Regions from separate parts of the Pseudoalteromonas sp. APM04 genome, predicted to be linked through region 2. Evidence: predicted binding sites of a transcription regulator. Region 2 holds the regulator's gene; the other holds the start of a gene.
The links. Region 2 encodes FliA, which starts transcription of late flagellar genes. Its sites were predicted from a motif close to CTAAAGNTNNNNNNNNNNNNGCCGATA; they were not measured.
Positions count from the first base shown of each region.

Region 1 (7,571 bases), 1.5 Mb from region 2:
TTATTACGCCTAGCTACAAATGCAGCGCCATTTTCATCAACATACGCAACGGCGCTAAGCGACTGCATAAGTGCCAGAGTTGTATTAAACGAAGGACCTAATTTAACTAACTGTTGCCACTTTGAAAGTTCATTTGGTGAAAGATTAAAATCTCCTTTACCTACAATCTCGGTGCCTTGTTGAGTAAAATGGCGATAGTAATAACCTTCATACTGATTAATACCTTCAAATAAATTACGATTAGCAAGACTCAGTGCGGGCTGCTCGTATAAGTTAAGCATATTAGCCATTAAATCACTGATTGATTGCATGCCATGATTTATTTGGGCGGATATATTAAGAAAATCAGCGTCACGTTTTTCTACTGTGCGCTCAAGCTTGATATTGTAAAGATGTAAACACAGTAAAAAAGCAACGATTAAAGGCACCAACAGGGCAACAATTAAAGAGCGATAATAATGTTTGAGAGGTAAAAAATTCAACGTGCAGTCTGCCATTTGGCCCGAAAATCAATCATTAGACTATCGAGCCAAATAGTTAAGCGCAAGTTATAAATTCTCTTCTGCAAATGAAGCCAACCGACTCCTTACAACACCATTAAGATTTATAGTTGCACTGCCTTCAAAGTTTTTAAAACGCTCTACTATGTAGGTTAAACCTGATGTGACTGGCGTTAAATAATTACTGTCTATTTGCGCTAAATTACCGGTGCAAATGAGCTTGGTGCCTTCTCCGCATCGAGTAATAATTGTTTTAAGTTGAGACGCTGTTAAATTTTGGCTTTCATCTAAAATCACCACCGCATTTTGAATACTGCGCCCACGCATAAAATTAACCGACTTAAACTGTACATTGGCCTTTTCCATGATGTAATTTCGGCTCGATATTGGGTTCTCGTCACCCTTATGGAGCACTTCTAGCGTATCGGTAATAGCAGCGAGCCACGGCGCCATTTTTTCCTCTTCCGTACCGGGTAAAAAACCAATAGACTCTGCAATTTCAGGGGTATTTCGGGTCACAAGCACTTTATCGTAAATACCTTTTTCTATAACCAACTCAAGTGCACAGGCAAGCGCTAATAACGTTTTCCCACATCCAGCGGGGCCCGTTAAAATCACCAGCTCAATGCTAGTATCAAGTAATGCATCAAGCGCCATACCCTGATAAATATTTTTGGGCTTAACGCCCCATGCATGATGATGCATTAACCGCTCAACACTAATATCTTTTATAGTAATGTGCTTATCATCAAACGACTTTACCCTAGCTGCAAAGTGATTACTCTCGTCAAGTAAATACTCATTACAAAATACATCGGGTATTAAATTTTTAGGCACATGATGATACGTATCTCGCCCGTGCTGCTCTGTATTGCATTGCCCTACATGTTCCCAAAAATCACCCTCTACTTTTTTATATCCGCTAGTGAGCAAATTAATATCATCAATAAGCTGATCTGTTCGGTAATCCTCTACATATTTAAGCCCTGCACCTTTAGCTTTTAAGCGCATGTTTATATCTTTGGTAACCAATATCACTTTTGAATCGCTATGCTGCTTTTGTAAATATACAGCACAGTTAATAATTCGATGGTCGTTTTCATTGCCTGGCAAACCCGAAATTGAGTCTGCGAATAAATGGTCGTTAACAATAATGAGCGTACCGGCAGAGCTCGACTTTGCTTTTTTATTACTGGGTAAGGCTACACCTTGTAGCATTTGTTCAGGGGTTGCGTTTTTGAGTACCTCATCTAAACCACGAATTGCAACGCGGGCATCGCGGCTTACATCGTGTTTTCTATCTTTAATATGATCAAGCTCTTCAAGTACGGTCATCGGAATAACCACGTTATGTTCTTGAAAAGACAAATAAGCGAGGGGCTCGTGGAGGAGTACGTTGGTGTCTAGCACATACATTTTACTTTCAAGGTTCGAAGCTTTTTCCATAGCACTTTCCTTACGTTTTATGATTTTTATGCTATACCAAAATAACTAAGTAAAACGGGCAAAAATCAAAACCTGCAATACTTAATTGCCAAGGCATATTGAAAGTTTAGTCTATTTGTCATAAAAGTCCGTTTTATTACAACCTGAATTTAGTTTTTATTTACCTTTTTAATAGGTTAAAAAATGGCGGTTTTATTCTTTATAATTAACACTTATAAAATTAATTAAAAGTGAGCTAAATAGCGCCTTGCAGTGGTGTTAGCTTACAGGTAACATAGCCGCCCTTTTCATCATAGACGAGACATACATGAATTTTTCCTTAGGTCAGCGTTGGATCAGTGATACAGAGTCAGATTTAGGATTAGGCACCGTTGTTGCCATTGAAGGCCGCCAGGTCAGCATATTATTTCCAGCCAGTGGTGAAAACCGTGTTTACTCTACAGCAGAAGCACCCGTTACCCGTGTGGCATTTAATCCAGGCGATGTGATCAAAAGCGTTGAAGAATGGGAATTAGAAGTCGAATCTATTGAAGTACAAGGTGAGTTACTTTGCTATGTGGGCACCCGTGTTGATAACGGCGAAGAAGCAAAGTTAAAAGAAACCTTTTTAGATCATTTCATAAAATTTAATAAGCCACAAGACCGTTTATTTGCCGGCCAAGTAGACCGTTTTGATCGTTACACGCTTCGTTACCAAACATGGCAACATAAATTTGAACGCGAGCAATCACCTATAAAAGGATTGATTGGTCAACGCGCTAACCTTATTCCGCATCAGCTTTACATTGCCCAAGAAGTGGGTAAACGTTTTGCACCACGCGTATTATTATCTGACGAAGTAGGCTTAGGTAAAACCATTGAAGCAGGCATGATTCTGCATCAGCAAATTATTAGTGGCCGCGCCAGCCGTGTACTTATTGTTGTACCTGAAAACCTTCAGCACCAGTGGTTAGTCGAAATGCTACGCCGCTTTAACCTACGTTTTTCTATTTTTGATGAAGAGCGTTGCGACGAAGCCTTTGCCGACTCGCCAAATGTATTTGATACAGAGCAGCTAGTCCTTACTAGTCTTGAGTTTTTAACCAAGAAAAAGCGCTGGTTTGAACAAGCCACATTGGCTGATTGGGATCTATTAGTTGTTGATGAAGCGCACCACTTAAGCATTAATAACGGTAAACCAAGTACTGAATATCAGCGCATGGCTGAGCTAAGCCAAGATATTCCAGGCCTTATTTTACTTACAGCAACGCCTGATCAACTAGGCCATAGCAGTCACTTTGCACGTTTACAATTGCTCGACCCTGACCGTTTTTACGACTACGACGTATTCAAAGAAGAAGAAGCCAATTACAAAGATGTAGCGCAAGCTGCAAACCAGTTATTGCAAGAGCAAGCTCTTGACGACAATGCAAAAGCAACGCTTATCGAGCTATTAAAAGAAACCGACATTACCGTCATTCTTGAAAAAGCACAGCAAGGTGATTTACCAGCGCGTAAAGAAATACTTAACATGCTACTCGACAGACACGGTACTGGCCGTATATTGTTCAGAAATAGCCGCAGTGGCATTGATGGCTACCCAAGTCGTAAATTGCATGCCTATCCAATGGCATTACCAAAGCAATACAAAACGGCCATGTCGGTATTAGGTAACATGAGTGGTATTCAAAACGCTGAGCTGAGCGCGCATCGTGCTCTTTTTCCTGAAAAAATATTCCAAGAGTTTGAAGGTGAAAGCGCAAGCTGGGGCGCCTTTGACCCTCGCGTAGATTGGTTAATCGAAACACTTAAAACGCTTAAACACGAAAAAGTACTCCTTATTTGTGCCAAGGCCGAAACGGCTATTAGCCTTGAACAAATACTGCGTGAACGTGAAGCGATTAAAGCCTCGGTTTTCCACGAAGGTATGTCAATTATAGAGCGTGACCGCGCGGCCGCCTTTTTTGCAGACGAATACGATAACGCACAAATATTATTGTGTTCAGAAATTGGCTCAGAAGGTCGTAACTTTCAGTTCTCACATCACCTAGTGTTATTTGATTTACCATTAAACCCAGATTTACTAGAGCAACGAATTGGTCGATTAGACCGTATAGGGCAAACACAAGATGTAAACATTCACGTGCCATATTTTGAAAACACGGCGCAAGAAGTGTTACTGCGTTGGTACAATGAAGGCCTGGATGCGTTTGAAACCACATCAACAACTGGCCAGCTATTGTATAAAGAATTTCGTGATGACTTACTCGAGTTTATTTCAGCCCATAACTGTGATGAAGACGAACTTGACCCACTCCTTGAGCAAGTCGCTCAGCAAAATACTGTGCTACGTAAAAAAATGGAAAGTGGACGAGATCGTTTATTAGAACTGCACTCATCGGGGCAAGGCGCCGCCGACTCATTAGTTGCTGATATTGAAAAGCTCGACAACCAGTTTGAGCTGCCCAGCTACATGATTAACGTGTTCGACACCTTTGGTGTAAGCCAAGAAGACAAAGGCGAAAATACAATTATATTAAAGCCTACAGAGCATATGTTAAGCGCGTCATTTCCATCGCTTAAAGATGACGGCATGACAGTGACATTTGACCGTGATACTGCACTTTCGCAAGAAGATGTACATTTTATCAGTTGGGATCATCCAATGGTGCAAGGCACGATGGATATGATTTGTGATGATGACTTTGGTAGCGCATCGGTTGCTTTACTCAAAAACAAAAAACTCCCTGCGGGCACCTTTTTTGTTGAGCTTATTTTTGTAGCCGAAGCAATGGCGCCTAAAGCATTACAAGTGGGCCGCTTTTTACCTCCAACGCCTATTCGTATATTGCTTGATAAAGCCAGTAATAACTTAGGCGAAAACGTCGCATTTGACGGGTTTAACCAACAGCTTTCAGCCGTTGGTCGTCAAACAGCAAGTAAACTTGCGGGTGCGTTACAAAGCGCAATTCACCCTATGATCACAACTGCAAAAGACATGGCACAAGAAAAACTCGAGGTTATTCGTGCACAGTCGCTAGCTAAAATGCAAACGTCTCTTAGCGAAGAACAAGAGCGATTAAGCGCGCTTAAGCAAATTAACCCTAATATTCGCCAAGAAGAAATTACCTTTTACGATAAGCAACGCACCGAGCTAACTGCACACATTGAAAAGGCGCAGTTACAACTAGATGCAATTCGCTTAATCGTGGTTTCTCACTAAGGTTTTGAGCTTTTAGTTGTTAGTAAAAATTGCAAACAACAGCAGCTAAGTAAAGCGTGGTATTTATACCGCGCTTTTTTATATTCAAAAAAGTATATAAATTAGAAGCCTTCGTACAGGCTATCAATGTTTTCCTTGAGCCTTTGCCCTTGCTACCCTAAAATAGCGTCCTTCAAAATCATTAAGGTCGGCCGTGTTAGTTAATTACAATCCCCCAATGAACCCGTATTTAACCATACTTTTTCAAGACGACGACTTGCTCATTGTTAATAAACCCAGCGAATTATTGACCGTACCGGGTAAAGATCCTAAGCATGCCGACAGCTTAATTAACCGCGTTAATCGCGTATTTCCAACTGCAAGAATTGTTCATCGTCTTGATATGGCAACGTCTGGCATACTCTGCCTTGCTATGAATAAAGCTGCACACCGACATTTAAGTATGCAATTTCAAGATCGCGAAACCGCTAAGCGTTATATAGCTCGCGTTTTTGGTAAGCTTGAACAAAACAATGGCTCGGTTGATTTACCCCTTATTTGCGACTGGCCTAATCGCCCAAAGCAAATGGTAGATCATGAAAATGGCAAGCCATCACTCACTCATTTCAAAGTACTTGAACGAGAAGAAAACGCCACACGCGTAGAGCTCACTCCAATTACGGGGCGTTCACATCAATTGCGCGTACACATGCTAAGCCTTGACCACCCTATTTTAGGTGACCGACTCTATGCTCATAAAGAGGCGCTTGCAGCCGCACCGCGTTTACAACTCCACGCACAAATGTTGCAACTAAAACACCCAGTAACCGAACAAGTAATGACCTTTGAAGCAAAACCCGAGTTTTAATGGGCTCAATTACTTAGGAAAAATTAAACTTTTAAACAAGCATGCCGATACCTAACTAATGACGACTGGTTGAGCGTGTTATGGTGTTTTTGCAATTATTTAAAAAGGTTCTGTGTTACATGGCGTTTAGCTGTGTAGCCCTTTTAGGACTCTGTACAACGGCTGCAGAACATATTGCCCCGCCTTCTTTATCAAGTATTGAAAATAGCGATATTAAACGCCTTTTACCTACCGACGAAGTAAAAACAATGCTAGCAGGTGAAACTGAATTTTTAAGTTTACGTAGTGAATACATGAGCGCTGATTTTAGAGGGATTGTATTACTTATTCCCGATTGGCAATCAACCCCTACCAACAATGCTGGAATGAGTTACTTACGCAAAGAGCTTAACAATTTAGGCTACACCACCTATGCGATGACCACCCCTGATATTGATTGGCAAGCGAGTAAAATAGCTGAGTCTGCTGCAGAAACAGCACCAAGTGCCGCCACTGAAACAGAGAGTCAAGCCAACAGTGAATCAGAGCAGCCTGATGCTTCAAGTAAAAATGAAGCGCCTCATCATGTGGATGCCATTGAAGCCATCAGCGACGAAATACTCGATAACTACAAACTAAATTTACTTGCTCGCTACAAAGCGCTTTACCAAACCGCGATGCAAGAACCCACTAATATCGTTGTAATTGCGCAAGGCACCAGCGCAGGGGTTTTAACTGAGTACTATGCAGACTTTCCACAGGAGCGTATTGATGCGTTTATTAGTGTAAGTAGCTATCTGCCCAATGCAAAGCGCAATAAAAGCTTAAGCCAAACAACGTCTCTTGTTACGCCTGCATTTTTAGATATTTATTACGCCAGCGACAACCGTGATATTTTAATTAACTTAAAAAATCGCCAGCGCTGGGTTAACCGAAACGCCAAGTTTGACTACCGCCAGCGCCAGTTATTTGGGCTTCGTGATCAACCTCAACAACATGCTCGGCTAACAAAAGAAATAGACGGCTTTTTACGCCGCCTTTTTTAAATACTCATAGGCTGCTTGAATGTCTTGGCTTTTTTTAACCGCCAATTCCATCATATGTTTTGGTAAACCTTGCGATACTAATTTATCAGGGTGATGTTGCGCCATTAACTTTCGGTACGCTACTTTTACTTCCCGCTCGGTTGCCCCATCGTTAAGTCCTAAAAGCCCAAGCGCTTGCGCACGATTCATATTATTGTTGGGGGGTACATGGTGCCCTGAGCCTTCTTTATAACTGCTACTTTGCCCTTGCTGCTGTTGGTAACGCTGTTGCTGTTTTCTAAAGTTAAATTCAGCTTGATAGCGTTTAAGTACAAACGCAAAATGAGTTTTAGAAATACCTAACTGCTTGCTTACTTCACTTAATAACTGCTTTTCTTGGTCAGCTAAAACGCCATCAGAAAACGCCATTTGAATTTGTATTTCTAAAAATAATTGCAGTAAATCATGACGCTTAGCAAAGCGTTCTTTAAAATCATAGACGGTTTCTTTTAATGAAAAGTCGCTTTGTTTACCCGCTTGAAATGCATGCTGTGCTTCACGGCGTTCTTCGC
Region 1 covers NZ_CP094441.1:2,949,432-2,957,002, forward strand. Annotated here, with positions in the region: gene MTP24_RS13645 (PAS domain-containing hybrid sensor histidine kinase/response regulator) at 1-482, opposite strand, end outside; gene MTP24_RS13650 (PhoH family protein) at 549-1,946, opposite strand; gene rapA (RNA polymerase-associated protein RapA) at 2,254-5,148, shown strand; gene rluA (bifunctional tRNA pseudouridine(32) synthase/23S rRNA pseudouridine(746) synthase RluA) at 5,342-5,995, shown strand; gene MTP24_RS13665 (DUF3530 family protein) at 6,115-7,020, shown strand; gene djlA (co-chaperone DjlA) at 7,003-7,571, opposite strand, start outside.
Region 1: the regulator FliA is predicted to act here: its motif matches at 6,019-6,045, upstream of MTP24_RS13665 (DUF3530 family protein).

Region 2 (7,571 bases):
TCATATAATCCGCATAAGATACTAACCAGCGCTCTGTATGCTGGTTTTTATGGGCCGAGCGACCAAATCGTCGACGCATCATTTTTATGCGTCCACTAGGCTTGGCCGTTCAACACGATAAGCTTCTAACTTTAGCTCAATGTTCATTGGGCTTTGGCCATCGCTGATTGCAATTATCCCTTCTGCAAGCATTTCGTGGTAAAGCATCTTTTCTTCTACACGTTGCTTGAGCTTATGTGCCATTGGCAAAAATAATAAATTAGCTAACCCCACCCCATAAATCGTTGCAATAAAGGCTGTTGCAACCCCAGCGCCAAGCAATTGCGGATCGGTAATAAAAGACATAGCCTGAATGAGCCCAAGAACAGCTCCTAAAATACCGATGGTAGGGCTATAACCGCCCATTGCTTCGTATACACGGGCAGCTTCAAGCAAACGCTCACGCTCCAGCATTAAATCTATTTCAAGCGTATCACGTAGCCTCTGCTCTGAACCGCCATCAACAAGTAAACTCAGCCCTTTTGCTGCATATACATCTGAGTGAGTTAGGGCTTCATCCTCTAATGCCAAATATCCTTCTTGTCTCGCTTTATGAGACCAACGTTTAACTTGCTCAATTGCATCATCAATATTGTAATTGGGAGTCACAAATACCCAGTGACTCATTCTAAGCATTTTTTTAAAGGTACTAGCAGACGTTTGCAGCATTACAGCGCCTACTGTCCCACCTAGTACTATAATGAGCGCAGGGCCATTAAAAAGGGCGGCAATAACACCACCTTCTAAATGATAGCCAATTGCTATAGCACTTAGTGCAACAATTAAACCAAGTACAGAAAGCTTATCCACAACCGGTTTCGCTTTTTATCCGCGTTGCAATATCGTCAAGCGCTAAACTCTCACTTGAAAGTCCCGCATTAGCAACAGCTTGTGGCATACCATAAACAACACAGCTTTTTTCATCTTGTGCCCAAATAGTGGCGCCAGTTTGTTTTAACATTCTTGCGCCATCTCTACCATCAGCCCCCATGCCGGTTAAAATAATAGCTAAAACATCTCCCTGATAAGCTTTTGCAATACTTGCAAATGTAACGTCAACACTGGGTTTATAAGTGATTCGTTCGCTATTGTCTTCAAAAACGCGCAATGTTTTAGAACCACCTCGACCTTCAACCATCATTTGTTGCCCGCCAGGAGCCAAATAGGCAGTTCCAGGATCAAGACGATCACCTTGCTGTGCTTCTTTTACTTTTATTTTGCACAATCCATTTAAACGAGCTGCAAATGCCGGTGTAAAAGCAGCAGGCATATGCTGGATAAGTAAAATGGGATGCGGAAAATTAGCGGGTAATTGCGTAAGCACATTTTGTAAAGCAACAGGACCACCAGTAGATGTACCGATAGCCACAAGCTTGTATTGCTTGCCACTTGCACGAGTTGGTACGTTGTTTTGTGTTTTTGTTAATGTCGATGCGGTTGTTGAACGCTGAAAACTTCTATCTGGTTGCCTGATTGAAGACGCAGTATTACTGATTTTATCAGGCACAGAGCGTGCCGCTGGTTTCTGGTGTGTTATTGGCTTAAAGGCTCTAGGAATACGCTTATTACCAATTTCTTTGACTTTAGCTTGAAGGAGCTTTATCGCATCTTCATTATTACGTGCAATATCTTCAAACTTTTTAGGTAAAAAATCCATCGCTCCAGCATCAAGCGCATCAAGTGTTGCTGTTGCGCCAGCACGGGTTAAAGAGGAAAACATTAATATTGGCGTGGGGTTATTTGCCATTATCTCTTTAACAGCACTGATACCATCAAGCACAGGCATTTCTACATCCATCGTGATCATATCAGGACGAAGCTGAGCCGTTTTTTCTACAGCCTCTCTGCCATTAATGGCAAAACCTATAACTTGTATATCGCTGTCTTGTTCAAGGATTTCGCTTACTCTACGACGAAAAAAGCTTGAATCATCAACAACTAAAACTTTTACGGCCATTTAGCTCTCTTATTAAATTTATACGTAGGCACACATCTTATGTGTACCTACTTTATGATTTAGCCAGCGTAGTGTTTTAACATATTTGGAACATCTAAAATTAGTGCAATTCCACCATCTGATGTAATAGTTGCGCCTGCCATACCTGGGGTACCCTGCAAAAGAGCATCAAGAGGTTTAATTACAACTTCTTCTTGACCTATTAAAGAATCAACTACAAAACCAACCTGCTGAGTACCTATTTGAACAATAACAACATGACCTTGCGCTTTGCGCTGAGTGCGATCTGCTCCTTTAACTAACCAATGCTCAAGATAAAATAGCGGTATCGCTTTCTTACGTACAATAATAGTTAGTTGACCATCAACTACATTTGTTTTGGTTAGATCTAAATGGAATATTTCACTTACACCAGCTAATGGTAATGCAAATGTTTGTTCGCCAACTACAACCATCAAGGTTGGTAATATCGCAAGTGTTAACGGTACTTTTATTTCTAAAATTGTACCAACACCTAGCTCTGACTGAATACTCACTGAGCCATTAAGTTGAGTGATTTTAGTTTTTACAACATCCATTCCCACACCACGCCCTGAGATGTCAGAGATCTCTTCTTTGGTAGAAAATCCTGGTGCAAAGATTAAATTGTACGCCTCGGTATCCGATAAACGGCTCGCCTGGTCGTGATCTAAAACGCCTTTACTGATTGCTATTTTTTTGAGCTTTTCAGCATCCATACCCGCACCATCATCTTTGATGGTAAGCAAAATATGGTCTCCCTCTTGAGACGCTGAAAGTGTAACATTACCCGTCCGAGGTTTGCCTGCTGCTTCACGAGCTGCTGGCATCTCTATTCCGTGGTCAACTGAGTTTCTAACTAAGTGAACAAGCGGGTCTGCAAGTGCCTCAACCAAGTTTTTATCTAAATCAGTTTCTTCACCAACAAGCTGTAAACTAATATCTTTATTTAAGCTTCGTGCTAAGTCACGAACAACGCGAGGGAAGCGGCCAAATACCTTTTTAATTGGCTGCATTCGCGTTTGCATTACTGCGCCTTGGATATCAGCCGTCACAACATCTAAGTTAGAAATGGCTTTGCCCATTGCTTCACTTTCTGAGTTAGTGGCTAAACTTACCAATCTGTTACGAACAAGTACAAGCTCACCCACCATATTCATTATTTGGTCTAGGCGTTTTGTGTCAACTCGGACTGTTGTTTCTGCTTGCGGAGGAGCTGGCTTTTTCACAGCTGCAGGCGCTGGAGCTGCTTTTTCTGCAGGCTTTTGCACTGGTTTTGGCGCAGCGGCTTTTACAGGTTCAGGCTTTTTGACAGGCTCACTTACCTTAGCCACAGGTTTAGCAGCGGGCTTCGGCTCTGAAGCTGCAGGGCTCTCTATTGATTTAGGGGCACCTGATCCATGAAGTTCGTCAAGCAATGCTTCAAACTCATCATCGCTAATTTCATCATCGCTAGAATCACTTGCAGGTGAACGTGTTGAAGGCGTTGCAGAGCTTTCTGCAGAATTATTACTTGCTGTTTGCTCTTTTACAGGCTCACTGGCCGCAACAGCACCAAAGCTTCCAACGCCATGAAGTTCATCAAGTAAGTTGTCAAACTCATCATCTGTAATGTCTCCACTGACATCACTACTACTGGACGCGCTTTCAGCTACAGGGCTTTGACCTTTTCCATGTAATTCGTCTAGTAAGTTTTCAAATTCATCTTCTGTTATTTCGTCAATCTGAGTTTCATCATCGCTTTGTTCAACTGTTCCACCGCTAAATAGCTCGTCAAATGCAAACGGATCTTCTTCATCAGTTCCTGAGGCTTCCTCGGCAACTGGGGCATCAATAACCTCGGCTTGAGGTTCTTCAGTTGAATCAACTGGTGAGTCACCAGCAAGCTCTTCTTCTGTTGGAGGTAAACCTAGTTTATGAAGGGTTTCAAGAAGTTCGGGATCAGCGGGTTCTGGTTTGTCACGATTTTGAATGGTAGCAAACATCTCGTTAATCGTATCGAGAGCTTGTAAAATTACGTCCATCAACTCCGAATTAACCGTTCGTACGCCTTGCCTAAGCAGGTCGAACACATTCTCTGCGCCATGACATGCGTCAACGAGCTCGGTCATAGCTAAAAACCCAGCACCACCTTTTACAGTGTGAAACCCTCTAAATATGGCATTGAGTAATTCGGTGTCCTCTGGATTGTTTTCCAGCTCAACTAACTGTTCAGATAAAAGCTCTAGGATTTCTCCTGCCTCTACAAGAAAGTCTTGTAAAATATCTTCATCGACTTCAAACATGCAGTTACTCTCCTCTTAGAAGCCCAAACTTGATAAAAGATCATCGACTTCATCTTGATCAGATACAACATCATTACGTGATTCTTTATCAATAATAGGGCCTTCTGGACCTGCTAAAGTTTGTTCGTCTAATGGTTCATTTGTTTTTTGTTGTTCTATTTTTTCGGCTTTACTTTCGCTTTGATCAGCGAAGGCTGTCAAAAGATGAATTAAGCTTTCTTCAACTTCTCTAACAAGCTCAATAACTCGGCGAATAACTTGTCCGGTTAAATCTTGATAGTCTTGTGCCATAAGTACATTAGTCATCAAACTTTGCAGCTCATCGGTTTTATGATGAGAATTGTTCATAAACTTATCAATGCTGTGGCATAACGATTTAAACTCCCCTAACTCAATCTCTCGATTCATTAGGCGATCCCATGTCGGTTTGATATGAGATATTTCGTCTGCCAACTGTTGAGCAATTGGTAGGCTAGCCTCAACAGCATCCATTGTTTTATTCGCGGCATTTTCTGTCATTTCTATAACATAATTGAGCCGTTTTTTTGCATCTGGAATAGCATCGGTAGTTAAGTCAGATAAGCGAGTGTCTAGCTCAAAGCTTTTTAAAGCTTCATGCAATTGACGGGTTAACTTTCCAACCTCAGCAAATATTTCAGATTGCTCCTTAGAAGCGGTATCTAAAATTAACTGATTGGCTTTGTCTTGCTCACCGTTTTCTAGAAAAACAACGAGCTGACGAGCTTGTTCTAAAGTTATTTGAGGCGCAGCAAGTGCTGACATAAGCCTCTCCCCCTATCATTAGCCTAAACGTTCAAATACTTTTTCTAATTTAGTTTTGAGTGTTCCAGCAGTAAATGGCTTAACGATATAACCATTAACACCTGCCTGTGCTGCCGCTATAATTTGTTCTTTTTTAGCTTCAGCCGTTACCATCAATACTGGAATGTGTTTAAGCTTATCATCCGCACGTATTGCTCTTAGTAGGTCTATACCCTGCATTCCTGGCATATTCCAATCGGTAACAACAAAATCAAATACTTGATTTTGTAGCATTGGCAAAGCGGTTGACCCATCGTCTGCTTCTTGAACATTAGTGAAACCTAAGTCACGCAACAGATTTTTAATAATACGTCTCATTGTTGAAAAATCGTCAACAACCAGAATTTTCATGTTTTTATCCAAAACATCCCCCAGTGAGGTCTTAACCTTGTTTACTTACTACTAATTTATCCAGTCATTGATTTTAGCTTTAAGCTTAATCATCGCCTGACCATGTATTTGACTTACACGCGATTCACTTACATCGAGTATATGCCCTATTTCTTTTAAATTCATTTCATCGTTATAGTACAAAGACAGCACCATTGCATCACGTTCTGGTAAAGATTTTATTGCACCTAATAGAGACTCGTTAAACCGCTCATTTTTAACATTATTAAACGGTTTGTCTAGCGCTAAATCTTGGCCCACTGGACTGATGGCATCTTCATCAACACCAAGGTCTTCAATACCGAGTACTTTACTTGCATTTACATCGTTTAAGATATGATGGTACTCATTTAACGAAATTTCAAGTTTTTCAGCAACTTCTATATCTGTTGGCTCACGGTTTAAGCTTTTTTCTAAAAAAGCAATTGTTTCGGCCACCAAACGGCTTTTACGATGTACTGAACGGGGTGCCCAATCGCCACGTCGCATCTCGTCAAGCATTGCCCCACGAATACGAATCCCCGCAAAAGTTTCAAAGCTAGCCCCTTTGGTTGCATCAAAACTTTTAGATGCTTCAATCAGACCTATCATTCCTGATTGTATTAAATCGTCCAGCTGCACGCTGGCTGGTAAACGCGCTATAAGATGACATGCCACTTTTTTGACAAGTGATGCATGTTTTTCAACAATCACATTTAAGTTTTGTGCTGATTGATATCCCATAACTTTATTCACCAATGTTGTCATAATTAGCCGTTTACTAGTTTCTCTATGAAAAACTCCAGATGACCTGATGGTTGATTAGGTATTGGCCATTTAACTGCTTTTGTTGCTAACGCTTGAAAAGCAAGTGCCGCCGGCGAATTAGGAAAAAGCTCTACAATAACTTTTTGGCGACGCGTTGCTTTGCGCATATTTTCGTCGTAGGGAACCGTTGCGACCAGGTCCATTGATACATCTAAAAAACGATCGGTCACTTTGGAAAGTTTAGCAAATAACTCTTGCCCTTCACGCATACTACGGACCATATTTGCAACAATTTTAAATTTGTATACACCATGCTCGCGACTCAACACTTTAATGAGCGCGTAAGCATCTGTAATCGATGTGGGCTCGTCGCATACAACAACCATGACGTCTTGTGCCGCGCGAGAAAAACTCAGCACCATGTCTGAAATACCTGCGGCTGTATCGACAATTAAAATATCAAATTCTGTATTTAATTCACTAAAAGCCCGTATAAGTCCCGCGTGCTCTGAAGGCGATAATTCAACCATACTTTGAGAGCCTGACGTTGCGGGTACAATCTTTATACCTGCGGGGCCTTCAACTAAAATTTCATCAAGTTCACATTCACCAGATAAAACATGTGATAAGTTACGTTCAACACGTAGTCCTAGCATAACGTCACAGTTTGCTAAGCCTAAATCGGCATCAAGAACCAACACTCTGTTACCTTGCTGGCCTAATGCAATTGCAGTATTCAGAGAAACATTTGTTTTTCCTACTCCACCTTTACCGCCAGTGACAGCGATAACTTTTACGCCGTTGTTATTGTTTTGACTCATTTTGCGCAGGCCACTTGCTTGATCTAATACTGTGTTAATCATACATCCCTACTGTGCTTGGCGCCACTGCTTGGTGCCTTGAATGTTGTACTTTTGCTCTTTTTAAATAGAGTTGCTCAGCCTTTTTAACTAGTTTTTCAGCATTTGCAACTCGAATATCTTCTGGTACTCGTTGACCGTTAGTAAGATACCCTATTGGAAGGCGATTTTGAATCGCTATACTAATAATCTCACCTAAACTTAAAGATTCGTCTAATTTGGTGAATATACAACCACTTAACTGCACTTTTTTAAAGTGCCTAACGGTTTCTTGCAACACATGTATTTGCGATGTTGCGCTGAGCACTAAATAACTGCGAATATCAACACGCTGATTACGCATTAGCGTATTAAGTTGCTCTGTTAAGCGCAAGTCGCGTTGGCTCATACCCGCAGTATCAATTAATACTAGTCGTTTATTTCGTAAATGATATAAAACTTCAGCTAATTCAT
Region 2 covers NZ_CP094441.1:948,019-955,589, reverse strand. Annotated here, with positions in the region: gene MTP24_RS04505 (flagellar motor protein MotB) at 1-82, opposite strand, end outside; gene MTP24_RS04500 (flagellar motor protein) at 85-849, opposite strand; gene MTP24_RS04495 (chemotaxis response regulator protein-glutamate methylesterase) at 842-1,996, opposite strand; gene MTP24_RS04490 (chemotaxis protein CheA) at 2,056-4,299, opposite strand; gene MTP24_RS04485 (protein phosphatase CheZ) at 4,315-5,082, opposite strand; gene cheY (chemotaxis response regulator CheY) at 5,101-5,484, opposite strand; gene MTP24_RS04475 (RNA polymerase sigma factor FliA) at 5,524-6,234, opposite strand; gene MTP24_RS04470 (MinD/ParA family protein) at 6,261-7,121, opposite strand; gene flhF (flagellar biosynthesis protein FlhF) at 7,114-7,571, opposite strand, start outside.